DNA from 2 places in the Cupriavidus sp. C2SS-8b genome. Region 2 is predicted to be linked to the other one. Evidence: predicted binding sites of a transcription regulator. Region 2 holds the regulator's gene; the other holds the start of a gene.
The links. Region 2 encodes sigma-54, which starts transcription at its own class of promoters, with help from an activator protein. Its sites were predicted from a motif close to TGGCANGNAANCTGCTTT; they were not measured.
Positions count from the first base shown of each region.

Region 1: prpB (methylisocitrate lyase) is a predicted target of sigma-54. The motif match lies at 1,840-1,857, and genes of this name have one in related genera.

Region 1 covers NZ_CP172716.1:1,852,494-1,860,378, forward strand. Annotated here, with positions in the region: gene prpR (propionate catabolism operon regulatory protein PrpR) at 1-1,647, opposite strand, end outside; gene prpB (methylisocitrate lyase) at 1,903-2,811, shown strand; gene prpC (bifunctional 2-methylcitrate synthase/citrate synthase) at 2,846-4,000, shown strand; gene acnD (Fe/S-dependent 2-methylisocitrate dehydratase AcnD) at 4,090-6,702, shown strand; gene prpF (2-methylaconitate cis-trans isomerase PrpF) at 6,772-7,885, shown strand, end outside.
Region 2 covers NZ_CP172716.1:404,161-412,045, reverse strand. Annotated here, with positions in the region: gene ACIGJB_RS01910 (monovalent cation:proton antiporter family protein) at 1-759, opposite strand, end outside; gene ACIGJB_RS01905 (KpsF/GutQ family sugar-phosphate isomerase) at 898-1,881, shown strand; gene lptC (LPS export ABC transporter periplasmic protein LptC) at 1,907-2,533, shown strand; gene lptA (lipopolysaccharide transport periplasmic protein LptA) at 2,621-3,262, shown strand; gene lptB (LPS export ABC transporter ATP-binding protein) at 3,292-4,092, shown strand; gene ACIGJB_RS01885 (RNA polymerase factor sigma-54) at 4,191-5,669, shown strand; gene hpf (ribosome hibernation-promoting factor, HPF/YfiA family) at 5,719-6,072, shown strand; gene ACIGJB_RS01875 (PTS sugar transporter subunit IIA) at 6,455-6,910, shown strand; gene hprK (HPr(Ser) kinase/phosphatase) at 6,985-7,885, shown strand, end outside.

The DNA of each region.
Region 1 (7,885 bases), 1.4 Mb from region 2:
GATATTGCCGGGCCAGTGGTAGCCAGCCAGGCGCAGGCTAGCGACTTCCGGCAGGCCCTCCTGATGCTCCAGCCCCAAACGTTCCAGCGCGCGCCGGTAGAGCAAGTCCGCCAGTTCCGGCAAGTCCCCGGCGCGCTCGCGCAGCGGCGGCACCTCGATGCGCAGGATGTTGAGCCGGTAGTAAAGGTCCTGGCGGAAGCTGCCTTCGCGTACGCGCTGCGCGAGATCGCGGTGCGTGGCGGCGATGATGCGCACGTTGACCGGCACGGCCTCGAGCCCGCCGATCGGCAGCACCTGCTTTTCCTGCAGCACACGCAGCAGTCGCGTCTGCAGCGCCAGTGGCATGTCGCCAACCTCGTCAAGGAACAGCGTGCCGTTGTGGGCCGACTCGAACAGGCCCGCCTTGCCGCCGCGCCGCGCGCCGGTGAACGCGCCCTCTTCGTAGCCGAACAATTCGCTTTCGAGCAGCGCCTCGGGGAACGCCGCGCAGTTGACGGCCACGAACGGGAACGCGCGGCGCGGGCTGGCGTCGTGCATGCCCTGCGCCAGCACCTCCTTGCCGGTGCCGCTCTCGCCGCCGATCAGCACGGTGGAATCGACGGCCGCATAACGCCGCGCCAGATCGCGCAAGTGCGCCATGGCATCCGAGGTGCCAGCGAGGTCTTCCAGGCTGTAGCGCACCCCGGGCAGCCGCGTGCGGCTGCGCGAGCGCAGGTTGCGGTCCACGCGCTGGATGGCGGTGGCGTCCTGCAGGGTCAGCAGCGCACCCGTGGTGCCCGACTCGTTGACGAGCGGGATGCGGTTGACCACGACCATGCGGTCGCCCACTTTCTGGATCGCCTCGAGTTCCTTCGCGCCGCTCTGGATCACGTCATCCAGCGACAGGCCGGGCGACAGCGCCTGCAGTTTGCGTCCGACCGCACTCGCGGCCGGTGTGCCGAGGAAACGCTCCATCGCCGGGTTGAATGACTGGATGCGGCCTTCGCCGTCGACCGCGGCCACGCCCTCGTTCAGGTGCGCAAGTATGTTATTGACATAGTCGCGCCGCCCGGACTCGATGCGCCGCAGGCGTGCCGCCTCGATGGCATCCTCCAGCGCCATGCGCACGGAATTGCCCGAGTACAGGAACACGCCGATCAGGCCGAGCCGGTCCGCCAGGTCGGTCACCAGGCCGGGGCCAACCACCACTTTCACGCCTTCCTGCTTGAGCGTCTGCACGCGCGCGGTGGCATCGTCCTCGGTCAGATAGGTATACGCGGGGATCGACAGAGAAAACGCGCGCGTGAATTCGTCGACCTCGGCGTACGTGGACGCGTGCGTCACGAGCGCCACATGGGGCGAGATGCGCCGAGCGGTCGACAAGGCGCTCATCACGTCGAAGCCGGTCACCTTGACCAGCACGACCGGAAGATCCACGTGCTGGCGCAGGTAGGCGCCATTGGAACCGCCCGAGACCACGACGTCGAGCTTGCCTTCGCGCGCCTCGCGCCGAATGGCGTCGGCCGCGGAGTCGTAGGCGCGGCCGACGATGCGGAACTCGGCCAGGTGGGAATAGGCGGGAATCAGTTCCGCGAAGGCGCGCTGCAGGCGGCTGATGCCCAGCGCCCAGATGCGCGGCAGGCCGGAAGGAGAGGCGGAGGGTGTCATGGTGCTTCGACGGTAAAGTGCTGCTATTGTGCCCGCGGCGGATATGAATTTCAATCGTGAAATTCGAATTCCATGCATGCAATGCAACAGTGTAATGAAATGCCTTTCAGCGTCTTGGGCGCCCACCGTTTGTATGCAAATTATCCATAAAATCAGTCGGTTAAGAACGCATACCAAGTTCGCCCGAAGGGCTGGCATACCCCTTGCATTATTGGTCCCGTTCCTTCATTGCCCCTGACAACGAGACACCGCACCATGACCTATTCCGCATCCGACCTGGCCCGCTCGGCCGGCGCCCGCTTCCGCCAGGCCCTGGCCGAAGAGCATCCGCTGCAAGTGGTGGGCACCATCAACGCCAACCACGCCCTGCTGGCCAAGCGCGCTGGCTACCGCGCCATCTACTTGTCGGGCGGCGGCGTGGCCGCGGGCTCGCTGGGCCTGCCCGACCTGGGCATCTCGGGCCTGGAAGACGTGCTGATCGACGTGCGCCGCATCAGCGACGTATGCGATGTGCCGCTGCTGGTCGATGTCGACACCGGCTTCGGTTCGTCGGCCTTCAACGTGGCCCGCACCACCCGCTCGCTGATCAAGGCCGGCGCCGGCGCCATGCATATTGAAGACCAGGTCGGCGCCAAGCGCTGCGGCCATCGTCCGAACAAGGAAATCGTCACGCAGGGCGAGATGGTCGACCGCATCAAGGCTGCCGTCGATGCGCGTATCGACGAGAACTTCGTGATCATGGCGCGCACCGACGCGCTGGCCGTGGAAGGCCTGGACAGCGCCATCGAGCGCGCCGTGGCGTGCGTCGAGGCAGGCGCCGACGCGATCTTCCCGGAAGCCATGACCGACCTGGCCATGTACCGCAAGTTCGTGGATGCGGTGAAGGTGCCGGTGCTGGCCAACATCACCGAATTCGGCGCCACGCCGCTGTTCACCACCGACGAACTGGCCGGCTCCGGCGTGTCGATGGTCCTGTACCCGCTGTCGGCCTTCCGCGCGATGAACAAGGCCGCCGAGAACGTCTACACCGCCATCCGCCGCGACGGCACCCAGAAGAACGTGGTCGACACCATGCAGACGCGCTCGGAACTCTACGAGAGCATCGGTTACCACGCCTACGAACAGAAACTCGACGCCCTGTTTGCACAGGGCAAGGCCAAGTAAGGCCAGCCGAACCGTACCTCACAAGGAGACCCTGATGTCCGAAGCACAACCGATCGCCACCCCGAAGCCCAAGAAGTCCGTTGCCCTGTCGGGCGTGACCGCCGGTAACACCGCCCTGTGCACGGTCGGCCGTACCGGCAACGACCTGCACTACCGCGGCTATGACATCCTGGACGTGGCCGACGCCTGCGAGTTCGAGGAAATCGCCCACCTGCTGGTCCACGGCAAGCTGCCGAACCAGGCCGAACTGGCCGCCTACAAGACCAAGCTGAAGTCGCTGCGCGGCCTGCCCGCCAACGTCAAGGCCGCGCTCGAATGCGTGCCGGCCTCGGCCCACCCGATGGACGTGATGCGCACCGGCGTGTCGGTGCTGGGCACCGTGCTGCCGGAGAAGGACGACCACAACACCCCAGGCGCGCGCGACATCGCCGACCAGCTGATGGCCAGCCTGGGCTCGATGCTGCTGTACTGGTACCACTTCAGCCACAACGGCCGCCGCATCGAAGTCGAAACCGATGATGACTCCATCGGCGCCCACTTCCTGCACCTGCTGCACGGCAAGAAGCCGTCGGCCCAGTGGGAACGCGCGATGCACACCTCGATGATCCTGTACGCGGAGCACGAGTTCAACGCATCGACCTTCACCGGCCGCGTGATCGCCGGCACGGGCTCGGACATGCACTCGGCCATCTGCGGCGCGATCGGCGCGCTGCGCGGCCCGAAGCACGGCGGCGCCAATGAAGTGGCCTTCGAGATCCAGAAGCGCTACGACAACGCCGACGAAGCCGAAGCGGATATCCGCCGCCGCGTTGAAAACAAGGAAGTCGTGATCGGCTTCGGCCATCCGGTGTACACCATCGCCGACCCGCGCAACCAGGTGATCAAGGCCACCGCGCGCGAACTGTCGAAGGAAGCCGGCTCGATGAAGATGTTCGACATCGCCGAGCGCCTGGAAACGGTGATGTGGGACATCAAGAAGATGTTCCCGAACCTGGACTGGTTCAGCGCCGTGAGCTACCACATGATGGGCGTGCCGACCGCGATGTTCACGCCGCTGTTCGTGATCGCGCGTACGTCGGGCTGGGCTGCGCACATCATCGAGCAGCGCATCGATAACAAGATCATCCGCCCGAGCGCCAACTACACTGGTCCTGAGAACCTGGAGTTCGTGCCGATCGAGAAGCGTTGATCACATCGCGCTGACTGGGGAACGTGGATCGGGGCGCATGCGCTCTGCTCCACGCGTCCTTGTGCATTACCTGTATTCCTCCCCACGCCATGAACACTGCACACCGCAAACCACTGCCGGGCACCAAGCTGGATTTCTTTGACGCGCGCGAAGCCGTCGAGGCAATCCAGCCGGGTGCCTATGACAAGCTGCCCTACACGTCGCGCGTGCTGGCCGAGAACCTGGTGCGCCGCTGCGACCCGGCCACGCTGACCGATTCGCTGAAACAGCTCATCGAGCGCAAGCGCGAGCTGGATTTCCCGTGGTTCCCCGCGCGCGTGGTCTGCCATGACATCCTTGGCCAGACCGCGCTGGTGGACCTGGCCGGCCTGCGCGACGCCATTGCCGACCAGGGCGGCGACCCCGCCAAGGTCAACCCCGTGGTGCCGGTGCAGCTGATCGTCGACCACTCGCTGGCCGTGGAGTGTGGCGGCTTCGACCCGGACGCATTCGCCAAGAACCGCGCCATCGAGGATCGCCGCAACGAAGACCGCTTCGACTTCATCAACTGGACCAAGAAGGCCTTCGAGAACGTCGACGTGATTCCCCCGGGCAACGGCATCATGCACCAGATCAATCTGGAGAAGATGTCGCCGGTGATCCATGCCGACAAGGGCGTGGCTTATCCCGATACCTGCGTCGGCACTGACAGCCACACCCCGCACGTCGACGCGCTGGGCGTGATCGCGATCGGCGTGGGCGGCCTGGAAGCCGAGAACGTCATGCTGGGCCGCGCCTCGTGGATGCGCCTGCCCGACATCGTCGGCGTGGAACTGACCGGCAAGCGCCAGCCTGGTATCACCGCCACTGACATCGTGCTGGCCCTGACCGAATTCCTGCGCAAGGAAAAGGTCGTCGGCGCCTACCTGGAATTCCGTGGCGAAGGTGCCTCCAGCCTGACGCTGGGCGACCGCGCCACGATCTCCAACATGGCCCCGGAATATGGCGCCACGGCCGCGATGTTCTTCATCGACAACCAGACGCTGGACTACCTGCGCCTGACCGGCCGCGAAGACGAGCAAGTCAAGCTGGTCGAGACCTATGCGAAGACCGCCGGCCTGTGGGCCGACTCGCTGAACAAGGCCGAGTACGAGCGCGTGCTGAAGTTCGACCTGTCGAGCGTCGTGCGCAACATGGCCGGCCCGTCGAACCCGCACAAGCGCCTGCCGACTTCCGCACTGGCCGAGCGCGGCATCGCCGTCGACCTGGACAAGGCCCAGGCGCAGGAAGCCGAAGGCCTGATGCCTGATGGCGCCGTCATCATCGCCGCCATCACCAGTTGCACCAACACCAGCAACCCGCGCAACGTGATTGCCGCCGCCTTGCTGGCGCGCAACGCCAACGCGCGCGGCCTGACCCGCAAGCCGTGGGTGAAGTCGTCGCTGGCCCCGGGATCGAAGGCCGTCGAGCTTTACCTGGAAGAATCGAAGCTGCTGCCGGACCTGGAAGCGCTCGGCTTCGGCATCGTTGCCTTCGCCTGCACGACCTGCAACGGCATGTCGGGCGCGCTCGATCCGAAGATCCAGCAGGAAATCATCGACCGCGACCTGTACGCTACGGCCGTGCTGTCGGGCAACCGAAACTTCGACGGCCGCATCCACCCGTACGCCAAGCAGGCCTTCCTGGCTTCGCCGCCGCTGGTTGTGGCCTACGCCATCGCCGGCACCATGCGCTTCGACATCGAGCGCGATGTGCTGGGCACCGACAAGGAAGGCACGCCGGTGTACCTGAAGGACATCTGGCCGAGCGACGAAGAGATCGACGCCATCGTCGCGCAAAGCGTGAAGCCGGAGCAGTTCCGCAAGGTCTACGAGCCGATGTTTGCAATCACCGCGCAAAGCGGCGAGCAAATCAGCCCGCTGTACGACTGGCGCGCACAGAGCACGTACATCCGCCGTCCGCCGTACTGGGAAGGCGCGCTGGCCGGCGAACGCACGCTCAAGGGCCTGCGTCCGCTGGCAGTGCTCGGCGACAACATCACCACCGATCACCTGTCGCCGTCGAACGCGATCCTGGCCAACAGCGCCGCGGGTGAATACCTCGCCAAGATGGGCCTGCCGGAGGAGGACTTCAACTCCTACGCAACGCACCGCGGCGACCACCTGACCGCGCAGCGCGCAACGTTTGCCAACCCGACGCTGATCAACGAAATGGCCGTGGTCGACGGCCAGGTCAAGAAGGGTTCGCTGGCACGCGTGGAACCGGAAGGCAAGGTCGTGCGCATGTGGGAAGCCATCGAGACCTACATGGACCGCAAGCAGCCGCTGATCATCGTCGCGGGTGCGGACTATGGCCAGGGCTCGTCGCGCGACTGGGCCGCCAAGGGCGTGCGCCTGGCAGGCGTGGAAGTGATCGTCGCCGAAGGCTTCGAGCGCATCCACCGCACCAACCTGATCGGCATGGGCGTGCTGCCGCTGGAGTTCAAGCCGGGCGTGAACCGCCTGACGTTGGGCCTGGACGGCACCGAGACCTACGACGTGACCGGCGAGCGCCAGCCGCGTGCCGATCTGACACTGGTGATCCACCGCCGCAACGGCGAACGCGTGGAAGTGCCGGTGACGTGCCGCCTGGACAGCGACGAGGAAGTGTCGATCTACGAAGCCGGCGGCGTGCTGCAGCGCTTCGCGCAGGACTTCCTTGAATCCGCGAAAGCAGCTGCTTAAGGTAGCGAGATGAGCGGGCGGTGCGGCAACGTACCGCCCGCCGCAGTTTTGACCAGGACAAAGACTTCCATGGCCCACGTACCCCAGATCAAGATTCCCGCCACCTATATCCGCGGTGGCACCAGCAAGGGCGTGTTCTTCCGCCTGCAAGACCTGCCCGCGACCGCGCAGGTCCCCGGCAAGGCGCGCGATGCGCTGCTGATGCGCGTGATCGGCAGCCCGGATCCGTACGGCAAGCAGATCGACGGCATGGGCGCCGCCACGTCGAGCACCAGCAAGACCGTGATCGTGTCAAAGAGCAGCCGCCCGGACCACGACGTCGACTACCTGTTCGGCCAGGTCTCGATCGACCAGCCCTTTGTCGACTGGAGCGGCAACTGCGGCAACCTGTCGGCCGCCGTCGGCCCGTTCGCGATCAGCGGCGGCCTTGTCGATGCATCGCGCGTGCCGCAGAACGGCACGGCTGTCGTACGCATCTGGCAGGCGAACATCGGCAAGACCATCATCGCCCACGTGCCCATCACCAATGGTGAAGTACAGGAAACCGGCGACTTCGAACTGGATGGTGTGACCTTCCCCGCCGCCGAAGTCCAGCTCGAATTCATGGACCCCGCCGCCGACGAAGAAGGCGATGGCGGCGGAGCGATGTTCCCGACCGGCAACCTGGTCGACGACCTCGAAGTGCCGGGCGTCGGCACGTTCAAGGCGACCATGATCAATGCCGGCATCCCGACGATCTTCGTCAATGCGGAAGCCATCGGCTACACCGGCACCGAACTGCAGGACGCCATCAACGGCGACCCGAAGGCGCTGGCAATGTTCGAGACCATCCGCGCCTACGGCGCCGTGCGCATGGGCCTGATCAAGAACGTCGACGAAGCCGCCAAGCGCCAGCACACGCCGAAGGTCGCCTTCGTCGCCAAGCCGAAGGACTATGTCGCGTCCAGCGGCAAGCCGGTCGGCGCCGGCGACGTGGACCTGCTGGTACGCGCGCTGTCGATGGGCAAGCTGCACCATGCCATGATGGGCACGGCAGCCGTGGCCATCGGTACCGCGGCGGCGATTCCGGGCACGCTGGTCAACCTGGCGGCCGGTGGCGGCGAACGCAATGCGGTCCGCTTCGGCCATCCGTCGGGCACGCTGCGCGTGGGCGCCGAAGCCAGCCAGTCCAACGGCGACTGGA
Region 2 (7,885 bases):
CAGCATGCCGGCCATGAACGCACCGAGCGCCATCGACAAGCCCAGCCGTTCGGTCAGCGCGGCCATGCCGAGCGTGACCAGCAGCAGGTTCAGCATGAACAGTTCCTGCGAGCGCCGCGCCGCCACCACGTGGAACCAGCGGCTCATCAGGCGCTGGCCGAGGAAGAAAATCGCGCCCAGCGCCACGGCGATCTTGGCGGTGGCCAGGCCCAGCGCCACCACCAGGTCGCCCGGATCGCGCGACAGCGCCGGGATCACGATCAGCAGCGGCACCACGGCCAGATCCTGGAACAGCAGCACGCTGATGATGTTGCGGCCGTGCTCGCTTTCCAGCTCCACGCGCTCGGACAGCATCTTCGAGACGATCGCCGTGGACGACATCGCCAGCGCGCCGCCGAGCGCCACCGAAGCCTGCCAGGACAGCGGGAACAGCCAGTTGAACAGCCAGCTCGCCGGCACCACGGCCAGCATCGACAGCACCACCTGGGAGCCGCCCAGCCCGAACACGAGCCGTTTCATGGCGCGCAGCTTGCTCAGGCTGAATTCCAGGCCGATCGAGAACATCAGGAAGACCACGCCGAACTCGGCCAGGTACTTGGTCTGCGCCGTGTCGCTGGCCAGGCCCAGTGCGTGCGGGCCGATCAGGATGCCGACCGCCAGGTAACCGAGCATGGGTGGCAGCTGCAGCATGCGGAACGCGACCACGCCGAATACGGCGGCAGCCAGCAGCACCAGGGTCAGTTCCAGCGGAGAATGCATCAAGATGCTCAGGAAGAACCGGCAGGGCTGGCCGGCGCCGTGCCCCGGCACGGGCGCCCTGCCGGCGGAACACGGCAAGCGCGGCGCTCGCCGGGACGGCCCCGGGCGTCGCCGCATTCGTTGGTATACTTCGTCGCCATGATAGCCAATTTCGATGCGGATCGAGCACTCAGGCTCGCCCGCAGTACCCTCCAGATTGAAGCCGACGCGGTTGCCGCGCTCTCCGGGCGCCTGACCGCCGACTTCGCGCACGCCGTGCAGCTCGTCCTGCAGTGCAGCGGACGCGTCGTGGTGTCGGGCATCGGCAAGTCGGGCCATATCGGCCGCAAGGTGGCGGCCACGCTGGCCTCCACGGGTACGCCCTCGTTCTTCGTGCACCCGGCCGAGGCCAGCCATGGCGATCTCGGCATGGTCACGCGCGAGGACGTGCTGATTGCCTTCTCCAACTCCGGCGAGACCGGCGAGCTGCTGTCGATCATCCCGATCGTCAAGCGCATCGGCGCGCGGCTGATCTCGGTCACCGGCAACCCGGAATCGAACCTGGCCAAGCTGGCTGACGCCCACCTGGATGCCGGCGTGGAAAAGGAAGCCTGTCCGCTGAACCTGGCCCCCACGGCCAGCACCACCGCGGCGCTGGCGCTCGGCGACGCGCTGGCGGTGGCGGTGCTCGATGCACGCGGCTTCGGCGAAGAAGACTTTGCCCGCTCGCATCCGGGCGGCGCACTTGGCCGCAAGCTGCTGACCCACGTGCGCGATGTCATGCGCACTGGCAACGCCGTGCCGGAAGTCCGCGAGAACACGCCGCTGGCCCAGGCACTGATGGAAATCACGCGCAAGGGCATGGCCATGACCGCGGTGGTCGACCCGGACGGCATCGCCATCGGCGTGTTCACCGACGGCGACCTGCGCCGCCTGCTGGAAACCCCGCGCGACTGGAAGACCGTGCCGATCGGCGAGGTGATGCACCGGAACCCGCAAGTGGTCCATGAAGACCAGCTCGCCGTCGAAGCCGTGCAGGTCATGGAGGCCAACCGCATCAACCAGCTGCTGGTGGTGGACCATGACGGGCGCCTGGTGGGCGCGCTGCACATTCACGACCTGACCCGCGCCAAGGTCATCTGAAGCGCACCGCGAACGCAACGAGACCATGCAGGCACTCCTGTCCTCCCTCACCGGGATCGTCCTGCGGCTGCTGCCGCTGCTGCTGATGGCCGTGGTGGCCGGGAGCACGTTCTGGCTGGTGCAAGTCAATACGCAGCAGGAAGGCACCAAGGCGCCGACCGTGCGCAAGCACGAGCCCGACTACTACATGGAGCGTTTCTCGGCCACCGAACTCGCGCAGGACGGCAGCACCAAGATGCGCTTCACCGGCGACAAGATGGTCCATTACGACGACGACCAGACCTACGAGTTCACCCGTCCCGCCATGCGCGCCTACCAGCCCGAGCGTCCGCCGGTCACCGCGCGCGCCGATCGCGGCCGCATGAATGCCGAAGGCTCGGTGATCGACCTGTACGGCAACGGCTTCATCGAGCGGCAAAAGGGCGCCGATGCCGCAAAGGACCCGCTGATGACGGCCGCGTCGGAGTACTTCCAGGTCCTGGTCAATGACGACATCGTCAAGACCGACAAGGCCGTGAAGCTCACGCGCGGCCCGTCGGTCATGACCGCCAACGGGCTGGTCTTCAACAACGTTACCCGCGAAGTACAATTGCTGGGCAACGTACGCGGCACCATCATCACCGGTGCGCCCACCCGGACTCCGGGATCCTGACAACAACAGCCGCCCGCGCCCGACGGGGCGGCACCGCGGACCTGAGCATCGCGCCCGACCCTCCGCTTTTCTGCGACCCTTGCCAACATGATTGCTTCCCTGACGACCCTGTCCCGCCGGAGCGCCGCCCCGCTGCTGCTGGCCGTGGCCACCGCGATTGCCGCGCTGGCGCCGCTGGGCGCCCATGCCGAACGCGCGGACAAGGACAAGCCGCTGGTCCTGGAAGCCGACAACGCCAGCTACGACGACGTCAAGCAGATCTACACGCTGACCGGCAACGTGGTCCTGACCAAGGGCACCATGGTGCTGAAGTCGGACGCGGCCGAGATCCGCACCGACCCCGAGGGCTACCAGTACGCGGTGGCCACGGCCAAGGGCGGCAAGCAGGCCTATATCCGCCAGAAGCGTGAAGGCGTGGACGAGTACATGGACGGCTGGGGCGACCGCATCGAATACGATGGCAAGCAGGAGGTGTCCAAGCTGATCGGCCACGCGCGCATGGCGCGGCTGCAGGGGGCCAAGCTGGTCGACGAGATCCGCGGCGCGGTCCTGACCTATGACAGCCGCAACGAGTTCTACACCGCCGCCGGCGGCGGCGACAACACGTCGGCCGGCAATCCGTCGGGACGCGTGCGCGCCGTGCTCTCGCCGCGCCAGGAGGCCAGCGGTGCGGCCGCCAGCCCGCCCCTCGACCTGAAGTCGGCACCCGCGCCGTCCAGCAAGCCCTGAATCACGCGCCCGAACGCATCACCGCCACCATGACCGATACCGCAATGCTCGCCCCCACGCCCGCTTCCGCCGCTCCCGACGCCCGTGCCGACAGCAGCACGATGGTCGTGCGCCACCTGAAGAAGCGCTACGGGTCGCGCACGGTGGTGAAGGACGTATCGCTCGAGGTGAAGAGCGGCGAGGTGGTGGGCCTGCTCGGCCCCAATGGCGCGGGCAAGACCACGTCGTTCTACATGATCGTGGGCCTCGTCGCGCTGGACGAGGGCGATATCGTGCTCGACGGCCAGCACATCAGCGGCCTGGCCATCCACGAGCGCGCGCGCATGGGCCTCTCCTACCTGCCGCAGGAAGCGTCGGTGTTCCGCAAGCTCAATGTGGAAGAGAACATCCGCGCGGTGCTGGAGCTGCAGCTGGTCAACGGCAAGCCGCTGCCGAAGGCCGAGATCGACAGCCGCCTCGATACGCTGCTCGACGACCTGCAGATCGCCCACCTGCGCAACAACCCTGCGCTGTCGCTGTCGGGCGGCGAGCGCCGCCGCGTGGAAATCGCCCGCGCGCTGGCTTCCTCGCCACGCTTCATCCTGCTCGATGAACCGTTCGCCGGCGTGGACCCGATCGCGGTCGGCGAGATCCAGCGCATCGTCAGCTTCCTCAAGGCGCGCAATATCGGCGTGCTGATCACCGACCACAACGTGCGCGAGACGCTTGGCATCTGCGACCACGCGTACATCATCAGCGAAGGCACCGTACTCGCATCGGGCCAGCCCGACGAAATCATCGCCAACGAGTCGGTGCGCCGCGTCTACCTGGGCGAAAACTTCCGCATGTGAAGCCGGGGCGGCAGGTGCGCTTGGCAGAGACGATCAGGCAGCATCAGCGATAGCAATTTCCGTTCCAACATCGGTTGGATGCGCATAGAATAGGTCGCATGAAACCGTCGCTACAGCTCCGTCTCTCCCAGCATCTGGCACTCACGCCGCAACTGCAGCAGTCGATCCGGCTGCTGCAACTTTCTACGCTTGAGCTGCAGCAGGAAGTCGAGCAGGCCTTGACGGAAAACCCGCTGCTGGAGCGCGAGAACGACTGGATCGACAGCCCGCTGCGCGTGGCGGCCGATGGCTCGGTCAACCTGCAGAGCGCACCCGCGCCCGCACCGGCCGAACCGCAGGGCAACAGCGACGCGAACGCCAGCAGCCCGGCCAGCGAGGATGAGAGCTATAGCGACAGCGGTAGCGAAGATTACGGCAGCGACTGGAGCCTGGACGATTTCGCGCGGCGCCCGCAGGGTGAGGACGACGAGAAGACGCCCATGCAGCTGCGCGACGCCGAACCCACCCTGCGCGAACACCTGATGGAGCAGCTCGCGCCGCTGAAGATCTCGACGCGCGACAAGGGCCTGGCGATCTTCCTGATCGAATCGCTCGACGACGATGGCTACCTGAGCGCGTCGCTCGACGAGATCTGCACCGAGTTGCCCGAGGAACTCGAATTCGAGGTCGACGAATTGCAGGCGATCCTCACGCTGCTGCAAAGCTTCGACCCGCCCGGCGTGGGCGCGCGCAATGCCGCCGAATGCCTGAGCTTGCAACTGCGCCGGCTGCAGCATCCGCAGCGCGAGCTGGCGCTCTCGATCGTCAACCATCATCTCGAACTGCTTGCCGTGCGCGACTACACGCGCCTGAAAAAAGCACTGCAGGTGGATGAAGCAGCGCTCAAGGCCGCGCATGAACTGATCCGCTCGCTCGCGCCCTACCCGGGCCACGCATACAGCCGCCCTGAAGCGGACTTCGTGGTGCCCGACGTATTCGTGCGCAAGGGCGGCGGCGGCTGGATCGCGCAGCTCAATCCGGATGTGATGCCGCGCCTGCGCATCAACGACATGTACGCGCAGATCCTGCGTGGCGCCAAGGGAGAATCCGGTGCCGCGGGGCTGCAGCAAAAGCTGCAGGAAGCGCGCTGGCTGATCAAGAATATCCAGCAAAGGTTCGACACGATCCTGCGAGTTTCGCAGGCGATTGTCGAGCGTCAGAAGAACTTCTTCACGCACGGGGAAATCGCGATGCGCCCCTTGGTTTTGCGGGAGATTGCCGATACACTGGGATTACACGAGTCAACCATATCCCGGGTGACGACCAATAAATACATGGCAACGCCGATGGGTACTTTCGAACTGAAGTACTTTTTTGGCAGCCACGTTTCCACCGAAACCGGTGGGGCGGCTTCCTCAACGGCGATCCGCGCCTTGATCAAGCAACTTATAGGAGCCGAAGACCCGAGGAGTCCTCTTTCCGACAGCCGAATTGCCGAATTGCTGGGTGAACAAGGCTTCGTTGTCGCGCGCCGTACCGTCGCCAAGTATCGCGAAGCCCTGAAGATCCCTGCTGTCAATCTCCGCAAGACTTTGTAGCCGAGTTGCACCGCCTGCCTGGTGCAGCTCTTTCAGAAGGAGAAGCGCTATGAACTTCAAGATCAGTGGACACCACCTGGACATCACGCCGCCGCTGCGTGAGTACGTGGAAACGAAGCTGGAGCGTATCGTCAGGCATTTCGATCAAGTCATTGGCGTCAGCGTGCTACTCTCAGTCGACAATCACAAGGAAAAGGACAGGCGTCAGTACGCGGAAATCAATTTGCACCTTCGGGGCAAGGACATTTTTGTGGAAGCCCATCACGAAGACCTGTATGCGGCCATCGACGCACTTGTCGACAAGCTGGACCGCCAGGTGCTTCGCTATAAGGACCGCGTTCAAGGCCACGACCGCGAAGCGGTCAAGTACCAGATGGCCGAGTCTCAACTACAGCAGCAATGATCAAGCCTGCCAGCCGCAAGGCTGGGCATTGAAACAGGACTGATAAAAGCAAGCCGCGCCATGTAGCGCGGCTTTTTTGCATCTGTAGCCCTGACCTGGCGCGCGTCCTGGACACAAGTGTTCGCAACTGGCGCAGCACGGTGTATGCTCTCCAAGACATCGCGCGTGGCGACTCCGGCGCGGCCACCGTACCCAGGTGTGGCGGCACCAGCACGGACCGGGCCATACAGGGGCCCGGCGCTGCATTGCACAAGGACAGGGGAGACGCTGCTCTATAATGGCCGAACGCCTGGTGAGCCATGGCGTGGCCGCAAACCGGCCCCACTTCGTTTCCGGGCTGAGCAGTCCGATCTGCCTGCTAACTGAAATCCTCGCATCGCCCATGAATCGTTTGGCCAAACTGCTGCCACCCGGCAACATCAACCTCGACGTCAGCGTCACCAGCAAGAAGCGTGTATTCGAGCAAGCCGGGCTCTTATTCGAGAACAACCATGGCGTGGCGCGGGCGACCGTGACCGACAACCTGTTCGCGCGCGAGTCGCTCGGTTCGACCGGCCTGGGCGCGGGCGTGGCCATTCCGCACGGGCGCATCAAGGGACTGAAGCAACCGCTGGCGGCCTTCATGCGGCTGGCCGAGCCGATCCCGTTCGAATCGCCGGATGGCAAGCCGGTCTCGCTGCTGATCTTCCTGCTGGTGCCGGAACAGGCTACGCAGCAGCATCTCGAGATTCTTTCCGAAATCGCCCAGCTGCTGTCGGATCGCGACATGCGCGAAGGCCTGGCAACCCTGGCCACGCCGGACGCGGTCCATGAACTCCTGACGCAGTGGCATCCCTGATCCCTCCCCTGGGCTGGCAACAGACCGGACCATCGTAAAATCCGGCACAGTCCCCGCCCCGAAAGTCATCACGCATGGAACTCACCGGCGTCACCTCCCAGTCGATCTTCGACGACAACGCAGCCGACATCAAACTCTCGTGGGTGGCTGGCCTGGAGGGTGCGGATCGCGCCTTCGACGTGGAGTTTGCCCGCGAGGCCACCTCGGCCGCGGACCTGGTCGGCCACCTGAACCTGATTCACCCGAACCGGATCCAGGTGCTCGGCAAGCCCGAAATCACCTATTACCAGCGCCTCGACGACGAGACCCGCAAGCGCCAGATGGGCGAGCTGATCCTGCTCGAGCCGCCGTTCCTGGTCGTGGCCGACGGCATGGAGCCGCCGCCGGACCTGGAACTGCGCTGCACGCGCTCTTCCACGCCGCTGTTCACCACGCCGGTCTCCTCGGCGGCGGTCATCGACCACCTGCGGCTGTACCTGTCGCGAATCTCGGCGCCGCGCGTGACCATGCACGGCGTGTTCCTCGACATCCTCGGCATGGGCGTGCTGGTCATGGGCGAGTCGGGCCTGGGCAAGAGCGAACTCGGCCTGGAACTGATCTCGCGCGGCCACGGCCTGGTCGCCGACGACGCGGTGGATTTCGTGCGCCTGGGACCGGATTTCATTGAAGGCCGCTGCCCGCCGCTGCTGCAGAACCTGCTCGAAGTACGCGGCCTGGGCCTGCTCGATATCAAGACGATCTTCGGCGAGACCGCCGTACGGCGGAAGATGAAGATGAAGCTGGTGGTCCAGCTGGTGCGCCGCAACGACGGCGAGTTCGAACGCCTGCCGCTCGATTCGCAGTACCTCGACGTGCTGGGCCTGCCGATCCATATGGTCAAGATCCAGGTGGCGGCCGGCCGAAACCTCGCCGTGCTGGTCGAGGCCGCCGTGCGCAACACCATCCTGCGCCTGCGCGGCATCGATACGCTGCGCG